DNA from 3 places in the Bradyrhizobium sp. 142 genome. Region 3 is predicted to be linked to each of the others. Evidence: predicted binding sites of a transcription regulator. Region 3 holds the regulator's gene; each other region holds the start of a gene.
What was found. Region 3 encodes LexA, which represses DNA repair genes until DNA is damaged. Its sites were predicted from a motif close to TGTTCNNNNTGTGTTCNG; they were not measured.

Region 1: the regulator LexA is predicted to act here: its motif matches at 2,381-2,398, upstream of IVA82_RS29850 (DUF3072 domain-containing protein).
Region 2: the regulator LexA is predicted to act here: its motif matches at 1,898-1,915, upstream of rmuC (DNA recombination protein RmuC).

Annotation. Positions count from the first base shown of each region.
Region 1 is NZ_JADPKQ010000322.1:134,699-139,944, forward strand. It holds gene IVA82_RS29825 (HWE histidine kinase domain-containing protein) at 1-798, shown strand, start outside; gene IVA82_RS29830 (hypothetical protein) at 795-1,016, opposite strand; gene IVA82_RS29835 (hypothetical protein) at 1,156-1,413, shown strand; gene IVA82_RS29840 (hypothetical protein) at 1,537-1,776, shown strand; gene IVA82_RS29845 (hypothetical protein) at 2,098-2,319, opposite strand; gene IVA82_RS29850 (DUF3072 domain-containing protein) at 2,435-2,629, shown strand; gene IVA82_RS29855 (DUF6496 domain-containing protein) at 2,720-3,037, shown strand; gene IVA82_RS29860 (hypothetical protein) at 3,044-3,406, opposite strand; gene IVA82_RS29865 (Do family serine endopeptidase) at 3,680-5,218, opposite strand.
Region 2 is NZ_JADPKQ010000390.1:17,565-22,810, forward strand. It holds gene fmt (methionyl-tRNA formyltransferase) at 104-1,039, opposite strand; gene def (peptide deformylase) at 1,251-1,775, opposite strand; gene rmuC (DNA recombination protein RmuC) at 1,946-3,145, shown strand; gene IVA82_RS36045 (GIY-YIG nuclease family protein) at 3,274-3,576, shown strand; gene IVA82_RS36050 (MFS transporter) at 3,759-5,123, shown strand.
Region 3 is NZ_JADPKQ010000118.1:42,578-47,823, reverse strand. It holds gene IVA82_RS12085 (GAF domain-containing protein) at 1-926, opposite strand, end outside; gene IVA82_RS12080 (hypothetical protein) at 1,147-1,581, opposite strand; gene lexA (transcriptional repressor LexA) at 2,148-2,849, opposite strand; gene glp (gephyrin-like molybdotransferase Glp) at 3,025-4,236, opposite strand; partial or broken gene IVA82_RS12065 (HAD family phosphatase) at 4,800-5,246, opposite strand, start outside.

The DNA of each region.
Region 1 (5,246 bases), on a different contig from region 3:
GGCTCGCGCGCTTATGAAACGGAGTTCCGCATTGTGCGGCCCGACGGCGACGTGCGTTGGTGCGTCGGCACGGCTGCCGCGACCGTCGATGGGAGCGGCCGCGTGGTGCGGGTGAGCGGTGTCACCGTGGACATCACCGAACGCAAGCGTGCCGAGGAGCGGCAGAATCTGCTCGCACGTGAAGTCGACCATCGCGCCAAGAATGCGCTGGCGCTGGCCCAATCGATCGTGCGCCTCACCCGTGCCGACGAGGTCAAGGCATATGTCAATGCCGTCGAAGGGCGCATCAATGCGCTGGCACGCGTTCACACCATCCTGTCGCTGTCGAGCTGGCAGGGCGCCGAATTGTCGAAGCTGATCGACGAGGAACTTGCGCCCTATTCGCTCGGCGGCCAGATCAGGCTCGCGGGTCCCGAGGTACAGCTCGTGCCTGCCACCGCTCAGACGCTGGCGCTGGCGCTGCATGAACTCTTCACCAACTCCGCAAAGTATGGCGCACTCTCGACGCGGTCCGGCCGGCTCACGATCGGCTGGAAGGTCGATAACGACGCACTCGCCGTGACGTGGGAGGAATCCGGTGGCCCGCTAGTGAGGCCGCCGAAGTCGCGCGGCTTCGGCACACGCAGCCTGCTGGCGAGCGTCGAATCCCAGCTCGGCGGACAGGCGCTGTTCGACTGGCGGCCCGAGGGGCTGTTGTGCCGCCTGCAGGTGCCGTTGACCCGCAAGATTGCAGCGTCCTCCGCACCCGACAAATTCGGCACCGCCGCGTCGACGGAGTTGCAGCGCGCGTCGGGCTAGCCGGACGCCGCCCTCCTCATTCGCCGCAGCGGTCGCGCTTCCTCGGCGACGCGCCCTTCGAGCCAGGCTTCCGTCTGAGCGAGATCGCGTAGCGCCCTCGCGTAGCGGCGGGCCGCACTTCGTTCCGCGCCGTGCGGCAGTTTGCGCGCCTTGCGCAGTATATCCGCGGCCGCGCTGTGATAGGCCAGCGAGCGGTAAAGAAAGACAACCTTGCCCATATCGAATGTCCCGTGTTGATAGCGCCATCCTCGCAAGTCCGGCCTGAACGCCGGATGAAGCCTGCCGTGACAATTTGTTCATGTAAGTGGAACCTGCGATCCTCGGTCGCGTTTCCCTGCAAATCAAAGGGGCGGCTCCATGCGCACGAAGAAGCCCTCCGGACTTATCTCTCGCACCGGCGCCATCCGCGTGATGACGCACGCGATGATGGGCGCGGCACTGGGCCTCGTCTTCGGCCTTGTGCTCGCACTCACGAACCCTGCCGTCGCCGCGCTGATCCACAACGGCGGCCGTGAAGCCGCCATCGTCTTCATTATCACGCTAGTGACCACGTTCGCGATCGGAGCGACACTCACCGGTGTCGTGTTCATTCTCGCCGAGAACGAGGAATTTTGAAGCGCAAGGAATAGCGCAAGGAATTTTGAAGCAGATGTGAAGCGGCGCAACGTTTTGCGGGGAACTCCTGCAGCGAACGGCAGTTGGCTGCCTGCGTCATTTTAACTCAGGAGTTCCCGCGCAATGAAGACGACCAAGCTCGCTCTCGCCATGATGTTGGCAACCGGCCTTGCCGCGGCCCCCTTCGCTGCTCAAGCGAAGTCGCACAAGGCCAAGCAAGGATCTTCGATGTCATCGTCGCAGACCACGGGCGCCAACACCAAATCCTCAAAGGGCGCTGACCCCTCCGGCCAAGGCGGCTCTGGTCCCGGCTCCGATCAGGGCGGTACCATGACGAACAAGGGCACCACCAACACCAAGTGAGTGCCGTCGACGACTCAATCACAAAGCCCCGCGGTGACGCGGGGCTTTTCTGTTCAGCGATGCCGGGGCACCGGTCACACCGCGCTGCGGTGGATGTGCACCCCGCGCTAGCTGCGTCGATTGTCAGCGATGTTAAGGCCGCCGCCTGCGGAATTCATCTTCACGAGATGCTCGAGCCGTACGCGCTTGCGTGCGATCAGAGCTTGCGTTGTCGCCTCGTCGAGACCCTCGCAATGCAATTGCCCAATGGCGGAGTCCAATTCGAAAAGCTCGGCGCGCGGGCGTCCGGCGCTCCTCCACGGTGGGCCACCAAAAAAAATCTCAGCGGGGCGCGGTCGCGCCTGCTGGCTTGCCAACTTGCCTGACGGTCCGAAGACGCACCCTGTCCCCAATGTCGGGCAGGACGTCGCCACCGCCCGCCGCCTCACATTCGGTGATCAGCAGGTTGATTTTCCGCCGGAGGCCCATTTGCGACAGCGCCTGTTCGGTGCAGTCGCGATCACGGTTAACGAGGTCGCGGACAGATGCCTCGATCTCGGCCATTTCCAGCCGCAAGGCGCTGATTTTCCGTCGGATTTCATTAATTCTGTTGTCCATGGCTTGTTAGAACAAAATAAGAACATATAGTCAAGCCACGAATTCAGAACGGAGATGGGAAATGCAGATTCAGGTGCGGTACGACGCCAGGGCCGTGCTTTCGGAGCAGATGACGCGGACACAGGGGCTCAAGCTGAAGCGGCTCAGCGAAGAGACTTACCAGCCTGCACAATACGCGCGGGATCTGTCCTTCGCTGAAGCCGCGCGTCGCATCCAGGCACTGGAGGCGGAGATCGAGCTGGCGAATTCATTCTAGCCTGCCTGCTGCCTTGGCGTGTCGCAGGGCATGGTTTCGGAACCATGCCTGCTACGAACGGTTTTCCCCTCGGCCCAAGGGAGAACATTGATGGCACGCAAGGCAAAGAAGCGCCGCTACTCGCGCAGCTCCGGCAGTGATGTCGAAAGCGAGATGCGGCGCTACAAGAAGGGCACCGCAAAGAGTGGACGTGGCGGTCGTGGCGGACGCGTGAAGAACCGCAAGCAGGCGATCGCGATCGGCCTCTCGAAGGCGCGCAAGAAGGGCAAGAAGCTCCCGAAGAAAGCCTCGAAGCGGAAGACCGCCAAGAGAACGTCCAAGAGAACGTCGAAGAAGACATCCAAGAAGGCATCTAAGAAAACGTCCAAGAAGACGTCAAAGCGCAAATCCGCCAAGCGGTCGCGCTGACCGGCGTCAGATCATGCTGCCCGGCATGAAGCAACGGATCGATATCCCGAACGAGGTCTTGACCGGCCACACCATGGTGCGACCGGCACGGTTCGGCTCGGTGATGACAGCTTCATCGGGCACCTCGACCCACTGCCCATCGAGCCGCACGCGATAGTGCCCGTTGTGCGATTCCCAGTCGGGATCGGCGACGGCAAGCCCGTCCGCATCCGAGCAGCACGGACCGAGATGGCTGCGCAGGCTGTCGAACCACGGCTTGAGCGGAGAATCGGCGTAGCGGCCATCGTCGCGGCCCAAGGCGCTTCCGATCGACAGCACGAAGGGCGCGACGAGCAGCGCACTTCTCAGAAAGAGCTTCAATCGAACCATCTTCGGCACCGATCAAATGCGAACCGCCGGCCAGTTCCACAAAGCGGCCGGACGCTCGAAGTTCCATCCTTGCAACTCGCGCCGGTAGCTTCATTGCCGCCGAGCACATGCAACTCCCAAGTCTGATAAGCGAACGCGGCTTTTTCGGACGAACCTGTCATCATTCCTGCCGTTGACGAGAATGTTATCGGCACTCTCTGGGAAACTTGCGTGTCGACAGGAAAAGGCGGCCCGAAGACCGCCTTTTTGGACTTGTGCGGGTAGGCGTACGACTTACGCGAGCGGCACTGCGACGAATCGGGTCGCCTCCGCGTTCTTCACCTGCAACAACACGCTGCGCCTGCCGGACGATCTGGCCTGCGTCAGCTCGGAGCGGACGTCGCCAACACTGGCGACGGCCTTGCCGCCGACATTGAGGATGACGTCGCCGGTCTGGATGCCGCGCTGCGCGGCCGGACCTTGCGGATCGACCTCGGTCACCACGACGCCGTTCTGGCCGGCGCCCTGCACGTCGCCTGCGGGAGCCAGGCTGAGGCCAAGGCGCGGCGTGCCGGCGTCCGGCTGGACCTTGTCGTCATCGGTCTTTCCGTAGCCTTGGGCCGGCCGCTCCTTCGGCAGCTCGCCAAGCGCGAGCGTCATCGTCTTGCTCTCGCCCTCGTGCCAGACATCGAGCTTCACCGAGCTGCCCGGCGCCAATGTGGCGATGGTGCGGGCGAGATCGCGCGAGTCCTTGATCGCAGTGCCATTGACGGCCGTAATGACGTCGCCGGCCTCGATGCCGGCGTTCGCCGCCGGACTGCCACCTTGCGGATTGTCGACGATCGCGCCCCTTGCCTCCTTCAGGCCGATGCTGTCGGCAATATCCGCCGTCACGGGGTGCACCTGGACGCCAAGCCAGCCGCGGGTGACTGCGCCCTTGTCCTTCAGCTGCGCGATGACGAGCTTTGCGGTCGAGGCCGGAATGTCGAAGCCGATGCCGACCGAGCCGCCGGAGGGCGAGAAGATCGCGGTGTTCACGCCGATCACGTTGCCGGTCATATCGAAGGCCGGACCGCCTGAATTGCCCTTGTTGATGGGGGCGTCGATCTGGATGAAGTCGTCGTAGGGACCGTTGCCGATGTCGCGGCCGCTGGCCGAGACGATGCCGGCGGTCACAGTGCCGCCGAGGCCGAAGGGATTGCCGACCGCGACCACCCAGTCGCCGATCCGCGGCTTCTGGTCGGAGAATTTGACGAACGGGAAATCCTTCTTGCCATCGACCTTGATCAGCGCCAGATCGGTCTTCGGATCGGTGCCGATCACCTTCGCGGTGTAGATCGCGCCGTCGTCCGTCGTGATCTGCACGGACTGCGCATGGTCGACAACGTGGTTGTTGGTCACCGCATAGCCGTCAGCGGAGATGAAGAAGCCCGAGCCCTCGCCGGTGATCACCTGGTGACGCTGGCGCGGCACGCCGTTGGGGCCACGGAAACCAAGCTGCCGGGAGAACTGGTCGAACGGCGAATCCTCATCGGAGTTCATCCGGTTCTGTTGCAGCATCGCGCTCTTGTCGTTGTCCTGGTCGATTCTGACCCGCACCGAGATGACGGCAGGTTTGACCTTGGCAACGAGGTCGCCGAAGCCCGGCGGCGTTGCGGCGGCTTCCGCCGCCTGCGCCGGCGCAACGAAGGAGGTCGCACCGAACGGCGAAGGACCGGGAGAAGCAGCAAGCATCGCCACGCCGAGCGCGGCTACGGTGCCGAGCAGCGCAAGCCGGCGCGGCCTCAGAATCTTGCGGGACGTGCTGGTGTCGGAATTGACGCGGTCGGTCATGTCGAAATGTCCATGTTGGTGAAGGCGT
Region 2 (5,246 bases), on a different contig from region 3:
GCCCGGCTTGACCGGGCGAATCCGCCCAGTACGCTGCGGCCCTTCCGTTCAACCGAGAAGTCTCGGCGTCCTGGATACCCCGCCTTCGCGGCGTATGACAGCGTCAGGTGAAGTTGGCACCCGCCTTCAGCGGCACACCGCGCAGGAAGTCGGTCGCCTGCATGCGCGCCTTGCCTTCGCGCTGGAGCTCGAGAATGCGGATCGCGCCCTCGCCGCAGGCGATGGTGAGCTGATCGTCGAGCACTGCGCCCGGAGCGCCGGAGCCCGTCGCCAGCTCGCAGCGCAGGATTTTCAGGCGCGCATTTTCGCTGACGTCTGCGAGCTCGCTCCAGGCGCCGGGAAACGGCGACAGGCCGTGGATATGGCGCAGCACGTCGCGCGCAGGCTTTGTCCAGTCGATCCGCGCCTCGGCCTTGTCGATCTTGGCGGCATAGGTGACGCCGTCCTCGCTCTGCTTTTTGAGCTGAAGGGCGCCGCGGTCGAGCGCCGCCATGGCGCGCACCATCAAATCGGCGCCGAGCCGGGAGAGGCGGTCGTGCAGGTCGATGGCGGTCGTGCTGTCCGTGATCGCGATGCGCTCGGCCATGGCGATGTCGCCGGTATCGAGCCCGACGTCCATCTTCATCACCATGACGCCGCTCTCGGCGTCGCCGGCCATGATGGCGCGGTTGATCGGCGCAGCCCCGCGCCAGCGCGGCAACAGCGAGGCGTGCAGATTGTAGCAGCCGAGCTTCGGCGCATCGAGGATGGCCTGCGGCAGGATCATGCCGTAGGCGACGACAACCGCGGCATCGGCATCAAGGGCGCGGAACGCGTCGAGGGCTTCCTGTGTCTTCAACGTCTTCGGCGTCAGCACGGGCACGCCGAGTCTTCGCGCGGCCTCTTCGACCGGCGTCGGCTGCAATTGCAGCCCGCGCCGCCCGCCCGGCTTCGGCGCGCGGGTGTAGACCGCCACGATCTCGTGGCCATGCGCGACCAGCTCGAGCAGCGTCGGCACGGAGAAATCGGGCGTGCCCATGAAGATGAGGCGAAGGGACATGACAAGAACTCGATACGTTCCCTCCCCCCTTGTGGGGGAGGGCTAGGGAGGGGGGTGCCACACGACGCGCTCTCTCGGTTTAAGCTCGAGTGCCTTGTTGCTGGCGCTCGCAAACGACGAGCACCTTTTGCTGGGCTACCCCCTCCCTGACCTCCCCCACAAGGGGGGAGGGAGCAGAGCGGAGCGCGCGGCAGCACCAGTCGCTTACTACTCACTCCCCGCGCTTGGCGGCTTTCTCGAACTTCTTGAGCACGCGGTCGCGCTTGAGCTTTGATAGATAGTCGACGAACAGCACGCCGTTGAGATGATCGATCTCGTGCTGGATACAGGTGGCGTAGATGCCTTCGGCGTCCTCCTCGTGCACCTTGCCGTCGAGATCAGTGAAGCGCACGCGCACCTTGGCGGGACGTTCGACCTCCTCGTAATATTCGGGGATCGACAGGCAGCCTTCCTCGTAGACCGACAGTTCCTTGGACGAGGCGAGAATTTCGGGATTGATGAAGACGCGCGGCTCCGGCTTGGTCTCGCCGTTCTCGTCGCGCTTGGCGAGGTCCATGGTGATGAGCCGCAGCGGTTGCGCGACCTGGATCGCCGCGAGCCCAATGCCGGGCGCGTCGTACATGGTCTCGAGCATGTCGTCGGCAAGCTTGCGGATCTCCGGCGTGACCTTCTCGATCGGCTTGGAGACCAGACGCAGCTGCCTGTCGGGCAGGATGATGATTTCTCTGAGGGCCATGGCCGCGATTTAAGCCGCGCGCCCGATGCGGTCAATGCGGCGAGAAACTCCGTTAACGGTCCGCTAACCATAAAACTTAGGGCTTCCTTAACCATAATAATTAGGGGGCTATTAACCATAAATGTTCGCTATTCGTTCGCGGATACCGCCGAATCGGCTAAAAGGCCGCCATGAATGAAATCATCTTCATGCTCGGCGACTGGCCGGTGCGCACCATCGACGCGCTGCTCGGCTTCGGCGCGCTCGTCCTCATCCTGCTCGTGGTCATCGCTGTCGTGATCGCCCGCTCCTCGCGGCGCGGCGCGGAACTCGCGATGGCCAACGCCATCCGCGCCGATGAGCTCGAGGAGCGCGTCAGCCAGATGCTGCATGCCCAGAGCGAAGCCTCGGGCCGGGTCGATGCCATGACCCAGGCGCTGGCCGGCCGCCAGGCCGACATGGCGCGCGCGGTCAACGAGCGGCTGGATTCGGTGACCCACCGCGTCGGCCAGTCCATGGAACATTCGACCCGCAACACCATGGAGAGCCTGCGCGCGCTGCACGAGCGGCTCGGCATCATCGACAGTGCGCACAAGAACCTCACCGACCTCACCACCCAGGTCACGACCTTGCGCGACGTGCTCGCCAACAAGCAGTCGCGCGGCGCCTTCGGCCAGGCGCGGATGGAGGCGATCGTCCAGGACGGCTTGCCGAAGGGCGCCTACGAATTCCAGTTCACACTGTCGACGGGCAAGCGGCCGGACTGCGTCGTGTTCCTGCCCGACCAGCGGCCGCTCTGCATCGACGCGAAATTTCCGCTGGAGGCGATGACTGCGCTGCACGACGCCCGCACCGACGAGGAGCGGCGCATCGCCACGCAGCGGCTGCGCGGCGACGTGATGAAGCATGTCAGCGACATCGCCGAGAAATATCTCGTTGCCGGCGAGACGCAGGAGATGGCGCTGATGTTCGTGCCATCGGAATCCGTTTACGCCGAGATCCACGACGGCTTCGACGACGTAATCCAGAAGGCCTATCGCGCCCGCGTGGTGCTGGTGTCACCCTCGCTCTTGATGCTCGCGATTCAGGTGATGCAGCAGATCATGAAGGACGCGCGCATGCGCGACGCCGCCGACCAGATCCGCACCGAGGTGATCAAGCTCGGCGACGATCTCGGCCGCCTGCGTGACCGCGTGCTGAAATTGCAGAAGCATTTTGCCGACGCCAACGAGGACGTCCGCCAGGTCCTGATCTCCGCCGACAAGATCGAGAAGCGCGCCGGGCGAATCGAGGAACTCGATTTCAGCAAGACCGACGCGCCCGAAGCCCCGCATCTGGTGGCAACCGGCGCCGCCGAGCTGTTCCCGAGGAAGCTTCAGGCGGGGGAGTGATTTGATGTGATGTCATGCCCCGCGAAGGCGGGGCATCCAGTACGCCGCGGCAGGCGTAACTGAACGAGACGCTGGTGAGTACTGGATCGTCCGCCTTCGCGGACGATGACAGCGAGGGGATGCGGTAGATGGGCGCACGCTGCTATTACGTGTACATCCTAGCCAGCAAGATCGGCGGAACACTGTATTTAGGCGTGACCAATGATCTCATCCGCCGGATAGCGGAACACAAATCGAAGCTGATTGAAAGCTTCACAGAAAAATACGATGTCGCTCGGCTTGTCTATTTCGAGCAGTTCGATAACCCCGAGAACGCGATCAAGCGGGAGAAGCGATTGAAGAAGTGGAATCGCGCCTGGAAGGTGCGGTTGATCGAGGAGCAAAATCCGAATTGGGATGATCTCTATCATGAGATCGCCGGGCTACCATGACGCTGTCATGCCCCGCGAAGGCGGGGCATCCAGTACGCCGCGGCGGTCGTGATTGAACCGAGATGACGGTGATTACTGGATCGTCCGCCTGCGCGGACGATGACACCGAGGAGCTGTTAACGGCTTTCCACCTCACTGGCGCAACCACAGTCTTTTCCCCCAGAATCTGCTAACACCTGCCCATGACCGCACCCGACGCGACCTCCCCCACTGGCACCGACACCGCAACCGCGTCCTGGCGTGACAGCCTTGCCGTTTACCTGCAGCCGCGGGTGCTGATCGTGCTGTTTCTTGGCTTCTCGTCCGGGCTGCCGCTGGCGCTGTCGGGGTCGACGCTGCTGGTGTGGATGCGGGAATCCGGCGTCGATCTCGGCACTATCGGACTGTTCGCACTGGTCGGGACGCCCTACACGCTGAAATTTTTGTGGGCGCCGCTGGTGGATGCGCTGCACGTGCCGCTGTTCACCCGCGCGTTCGGCCGCCGCCGCGGCTGGCTGGTGTTTTCGCAACTGCTGCTGATCGTCGCGATCCTGCTGCTGGCGCTGACCGATCCGGCGCGCTCACCGTTCTATGTCGCGCTCGGCGCACTGCTGGTCGCAACGGCGTCCTCGACGCAGGACATCGTGGTCGATGCCTTCCGCGTCGAGAGCCTGCCCGAGAGCGAGCAGGCCGCCGGCATGGCGTCCTATGTCGCGGCCTATCGCATCGGCATGCTGGTCTCGACCGCGGGCGCGCTGTTCATCGTCTCCGGCTTCGAGGGCACCGGCATTGCGCGCACATCGGCATGGATGTGGGGCTATGTGGTGATGGCGGCCATGGTGCTGATCGGGACAATCACGGCGCTGGCCGCAACCGAGCCCGAGCAATCGGCGCGGGCCGAGGCGGCGACGAAAGCCGAGACGGCGTTCGCACGCGTGCTGCACGCCGCGATCGGCGCCTTCTCGGAATTCCTGTCGCGCAAGGATGCGCTCGCGGCGCTGGCCTTCGTCGTGCTGTTCAAGTTCACCGACGCGTTCTCCGGCACCATGACGGCGCCGTTCGTGATCGACCTCGGCTTCTCCCGCAACGACTATGCGGCGATCGTCAAGGGGGTCGGGCTTGCCGCGACGCTGATCGGCGGCTTTGCCGGCGGTTTCGTCGCGCGGCGCTATTCGCTTTCGACCAGCCTTTGGATCGGCGGCGTGGTGCAGGCGCTCGCCAATCTCTCCTTCTCGTGGCTGGCTTTCGTCGGCACCAGCCAATGGGCGCTCGCCTTCGCCATCACAGCTGAGAACTTCACCAGCGCCATCGGCACCGTGATCTTCGTCGCCTATCTGTCCGCGCTGTGCCAGAACCCGCTGCATACGGCGACACAATACGCGCTGCTCACCGCGCTTGCGGCCGTGGGACGCACCTATCTGTCGTCGGTGGCAGGCTATGTCGCCAAGGCGACCGGCTGGCCGCTGTTCTTCGTGATCTGCGTGCTGGTGGCGATCCCGAGCCTGATGCTGCTCAGTTGGCTGCAGAAGCGCGGACATTTCGAGGCGCTGGGGCCGGTAAGGGTTTAGGCCGACGCTCTCACTTTCGTCATTGCGAGCGAAGCGAAGCAATCCAGACTGCTTCCGACGGAAACACCCTGGATTGCTTCGTCGCAAGGGCTCCTCGCAATGACGACGGAGAACGTTGCAAGC
Region 3 (5,246 bases):
AACAGGGCTTCGAGTCCAGCATTGCCGATGACCGGCAGCGCCACCATCCGGCTCAGCCCCGATACGCGAGCTTCCGAGGCCGCGATCGAGGCGTCATGCGAGAGATCGTCGTTGAGCGCGGGCATGCCGGTTGCCCAGGCTCCGCCGATGCTTCCTTCGCCTCTGACGATGGATTTCGTCGCATAGAGCGCGGCAAGGTCGGTCTGCGCACTGCAATCGCCGGCCCGAAAGACCAGCGCCGAACGGGCCGCGTCCGGCACCCAGATCTCGAAGCGCCGCGCAATCGGCGTGGCCTGCGCGGAAAGGAATGTCAGGACCCAGGTGTGGTCGGCGCCGGTCCGGTAGGGCACGCCGACGCCCAGGTTGATTCCGACCTTGGCGGCGTCCTCCCAGCGCAGGAAGCTTTTGGCGTCGTGCAGGTCCTTGATGATCAGCGGTGCGCCCGCTTTCCAGGTGCGTCCGGGCAGGCCGAAGCCGCGTGGAAATTTGGTGTGGCGCGAGTTGAACTCGAACATGTCCGCGGCGCCATAATAGCCGTCGACGAGCCCCATCTCGTGGGAGACGTCCGGATCGTTGTGCCAGAGCTCGATCGCGCCGACATGCGCCTCGTCGTCGCCGCAGAACAGCACCATGACGGCTTGCAAAAATTCGCCGGCAAACACCGGCACCGCCACGCCGCAGGTCAGCCCCGCCGCGATGGCCTGATCGGTCCGCTTGAAATACGAGTTGGCGAATTTGGTGAGGATCACGGGGTGGCCGCTGGACCAGGCCTTGCCTGGTAGGCCCTCGTCATATCCGAAGCGCAAGTTTTCGCTTACGGCCCTGAACGCGCACAGGCCTTCGCTGTAGAGGCCGCCGCCGAATTCCAGCCGCATGCGCGTCTGGTCAGGCACCCAGAGTTCAACGACGCGAATGAAGGTCTTCATCGAGCGTGCCCGCCGCCTCAAGCTGCATCAGCATCGGCCATTTGGCCACGGAGCGGGCGTTCAAAATTCAGGCAGGGCGGCCCAAACTTCGTGCGACGTGTACGGGCGGCAGGAGCCGCCCATCTGAATTCGAGGGCCGCAAAACACTCCATCTCGCCGGCCTCGGCCGGCGATGGCAATTTCAATCCTGGCCTCGACCTTGCGGCCGGGGACGGCAGTGTCAGCCGATCGGCAAGCGGGTGACGGTCGGCTGCCTGTCGGCGATGATCTGCGGCTTGTGCTCGCGTTCGCCGACCGGCTGGCTCACCGGCAGCTGCAGCACGGTTGCGCGCTGGCCTTCGACGAGTTGCGTGACCAACACGTATTTGCCGTCGGGAAATTCGATCGCGTCGTGGTGGCGATCGGGAATGTGCGAATCGATCTTGCCGAACTTTCCGACGCGCGAGTTGACGGTACGCGTCCAGATCCAGCGATTGTCGTAGCGGACGTTGTCGGCGAAGGCGAGCTCCGTTCCCGGCAGCAGGCAGACCGCGACGGAGAGATCGGCTTCGGAGGCGAAGCCGCGCGTCGAGGTGCCGCGGAAGGTTGTCGTGACGATCGTCTCGCCGACTTCGGCCGGGCGCGTCGCGACGGCATGCAGGCTGTAGTCACACATCGGGTGCTCCTCATTCGAAGATAGCAACCCGCGCCTCTTCTGAGGCGCAGGCCTCTATCAGAGTGGAAAGTACATAAGCATCTGCTCGGTTGTAGGCAAATCTGCGGCTCGCCGCCGCAGGCTGCGATCACATTATCTTTCCCGAATCCAGTAGGAACAAAGCCTGCGTCCGTGCATTTTGCGCGGACTCGAACGTCAGCGGCCCGCTGGTGCAGACCAGCCGGAATACGGCCAATTCGGCTGCGACGTTTGTTCGACCGCGCTGTGGGCATTGCGGAATTGCGTGCTCACCGCTGTCTCCTTGCGGGCATGATGATGCGACTGTGCGGCGACGGCTTGCGAAGCGGCGCCCCGATCAAAGCGGTCATGAGCATACTCAGAATGATCTTGCGCATGGTTGTCTCCTCGGTCTCACAAGGCCGCGAAGCGATGACTGCTTCGTGCGGCGTGCCGAGGATGTAGCGCTGGAGGGGTGGCCGGATCATCTGTGCAGAACCAGAGAGACCATCCAGCCGGAGCGGACAATCCGTCCGCTCCAATGGGTATCGCGTGACCGTCGGGTACGCTCAGTATTTCCGGTACAGCCCGATCAGCTTGCCCTGAATCTTGACCCGGTTCGGCGGCAGGATGCGCACCTCATAAGCCGCGTTGGCGGGCTCGAGCGCGATCGAGGCGCCACGGCGGCGGAAGCGCTTCAGCGTTGCTTCCTCCTCGTCGATCAGCGCGACGACGATGTCGCCGGTATCGGCAGTCTCGTTGCGCTGGATCAGCGCCATGTCGCCGTCGAGGATGCCAGCCTCGACCATCGAATCGCCGCGCACTTCGAGCGCGTAATGTTCGCCTGAACCGAGCATGTCGGGCGGTACGCTGATTGTGTGGCTGCGGGTCTGCAACGCCTCGATCGGCGTACCGGCCGCGATGCGGCCCATCACCGGCACGGCAACGGGGCGTTCACCGTCGTCCGTAGACGCGCTGGAGCTCGCGCGCACCTTGCCGAGATTGCCTTCGATGACGCTCGGCGTGAAACCGCGGCGGGTGCCGGCGGCGGCCTGGAGCTCGGGCAGCTTGATCACCTCGATGGCACGGGCGCGGTTGGGCAGACGCCGGATGAAACCGCGCTCCTCGAGCGCGGTGATCAGGCGATGGATACCCGACTTCGAGCGCAGATCGAGCGCGTCCTTCATCTCGTCGAAAGAGGGCGGCACGCCGCTTTCCTTCAAACGTTCGCTGATGAACCGCAGAAGCTCGTATTGTTTGCGCGTTAACATCTCGACCAAATCCCCCGGTTGATGTCGTTCGATTCCGAGACGGCGAATTCAGCGGCGAGCCGCTAGATGCTCGAAACAAATCATGAACGGACACTATATGTTCGATATGTGTTCCGCAACTGCTTAATTTACCGTGAACGCGACAAAGTTATGGAAACGCGTGCGGTCGGCGCGTTCAAGCCGGCAGCCGCAGCACTTCGCAAGGCATGCCCGCCTCGGCCTTCGGCGCGAACGGCGCGCGCACGAGAAGTGCCTGCGCCGCAGCCAGATTCGCAAGCAGCGAAGAATCCTGATGGTTGACGGGAAGGGCGACCAGCGCTCCGTCCTCCCGCACCTCCAGATGCGCGCGAAGATAATCCTCGCGCGCATCGTTGGAACCGACATCGCGGCCGAGCACGGCGCGCTCGCGGCGGTGATGAATCACTGAGCCGCCAGACAGCGCGCGAATCAGCGGAACCAGGAACAGGAACGCGCAAACGTAGGATGACACGGGATTGCCGGGCAGGCCGATCACGCGCATCGCGCCGAGCCGTCCGTGCATCATCGGCTTGCCCGGCCGCATCGCGATCTTCCAGAAAGCCATGGAGATGCCCTCGGCCTCCAGCGCCGGCTTGACCAGGTCGTGGTCGCCGACAGATGCGCCGCCCGTCGTGATCAGGATGTCTGCGCCGCTGTCGCGGGCGCGGCGGATGCCGGAGGTGGTGGCGTCCAGGGTATCCGCGGCAATTCCAAGGTCGATGGTTTCAGCGCCTTCGCTGCGCGCTAGCGCGTGCAGGGCGAAGCCGTTGGAATAAACGATCTGTCCGGGGCCGGGTGCGGTTCCCGGCATCACCAGCTCGTCGCCGGTCGCGAGAATCGCAATCTTCGGACGGCGGCGGACCGGAAGGGAGGGCTGATTCATGCCGGCGGCGAGCGCCAGATCTCGTTCGGTAAGGCGGGTGCCCGTCCGCAGCAACACGTCGCCCTCGCGAAAATCGACGCCGGCGGGGCGGATGTGACGCCCCACGATTGCGGCTTCCTTGATCGTGATGCGCTTGCCATCCGCGCCCGTATCCTCCTGGATCACGACGGCATCAGCGCCATCGGGAACGACGCCGCCGGTGAAGATTCGCACCGCTTCGCCTGCCCCGACCGTTCCCGCAAACGGGCGGCCCGCGGCGACCTCGCCGATCAGGTGGAGTTCTGCATCGATCTTTGCCGCATCGGCTGTCCGCACGGCATATCCGTCCATCGCCGACATCGCCTGCGGCGGCTGCGTACGCCGCGCCGCGACGTCGCGCGCGAGCACGCGATGGAAGGCATCGGCGAGAGGGATCACCTCTTCGGCCAGAGGCTCTGTCCCCGCCAGCACCGCTGCGAGCGCGTCAGAAACCGGCATCAAGACCACGGGGAAAACTCCTGCAGGGCACGGTCGGACGAAGAACGGCGAAGTTCTAGCCGAGCGCGAGCGCAGAGGCAAAACGACGGCGAGGCAGGATGAATCATCGTGCCTGACTTTGCCCGGTAAGAGTAGCCGTCAGGTCCGGCGCGGCATGATCCAGACGACGAGAACGACGGGGACCAGCGTGGCCATGGCAAGGACGAGAACGACCAGAGCCACGGCCAGCATCGATCAACTCCCTGTAGGCCCGTTGGAACGGACGTCAGGAGCTTGGAGACCCTGATCCTTGTCGGGCAGCGGATCCGCCTGAGACTTCAGATCGGCGGCCTTACTGATCAGCTTGGCCGAGAGCTCCGAGTCCGAGGTGGTTCTGGCGAATTCAAGAAGGAGAGAGGCCTGCTTGGTAAGGTAGGTCTTGCCCAACACGATGATGTGTCCGTCCGTAGAAATACCGACGGACTCAATAGTCCGGAGGCGGGGCTTCCGTTCCCGGAACTCCGTATAAAATTGCGCAAAATGATTTGGTTCCTCATTTGGGACAATTTGGTTCCGGGGAACCGGGTTCCCGATCAGATCCCCAAGGCCCTGAGCGCCTCTCCGACGTCGCCGGGCGGACATGACGTGTACCGCGGTCAATCCGCGTGCCCGCGCTCCCTCGACGTTTTCGGCGAGATCATCGAAGAACACAATGCGCTTTGCCGGCACGCCGATCGCAGCCACGACATGGTCGAAGGCTTCGGCATCGGGTTTGCGCAGGCCGATGCTGGACGACAGGTAGACCTCGCGGAAATGGCCGAGCAGATCGGCATATTCCTTCGAGAAGTAGTCGACATGCGGACGGTTGGTGTTGGAGAAGGCGTAGAGCGGCATCTGCGTGGCCGCGCGCGGCAACAGCTCTGCGATATCGGGCATCTCTCCTGCGAAGATCGCGTTCCAGCCCTCCAGGAACTGTGCGTCCGAAATGCCGATTCCGAGCGAAGCGCGCAGCGAGGCGAAATACTCCGCATCGCTGATCC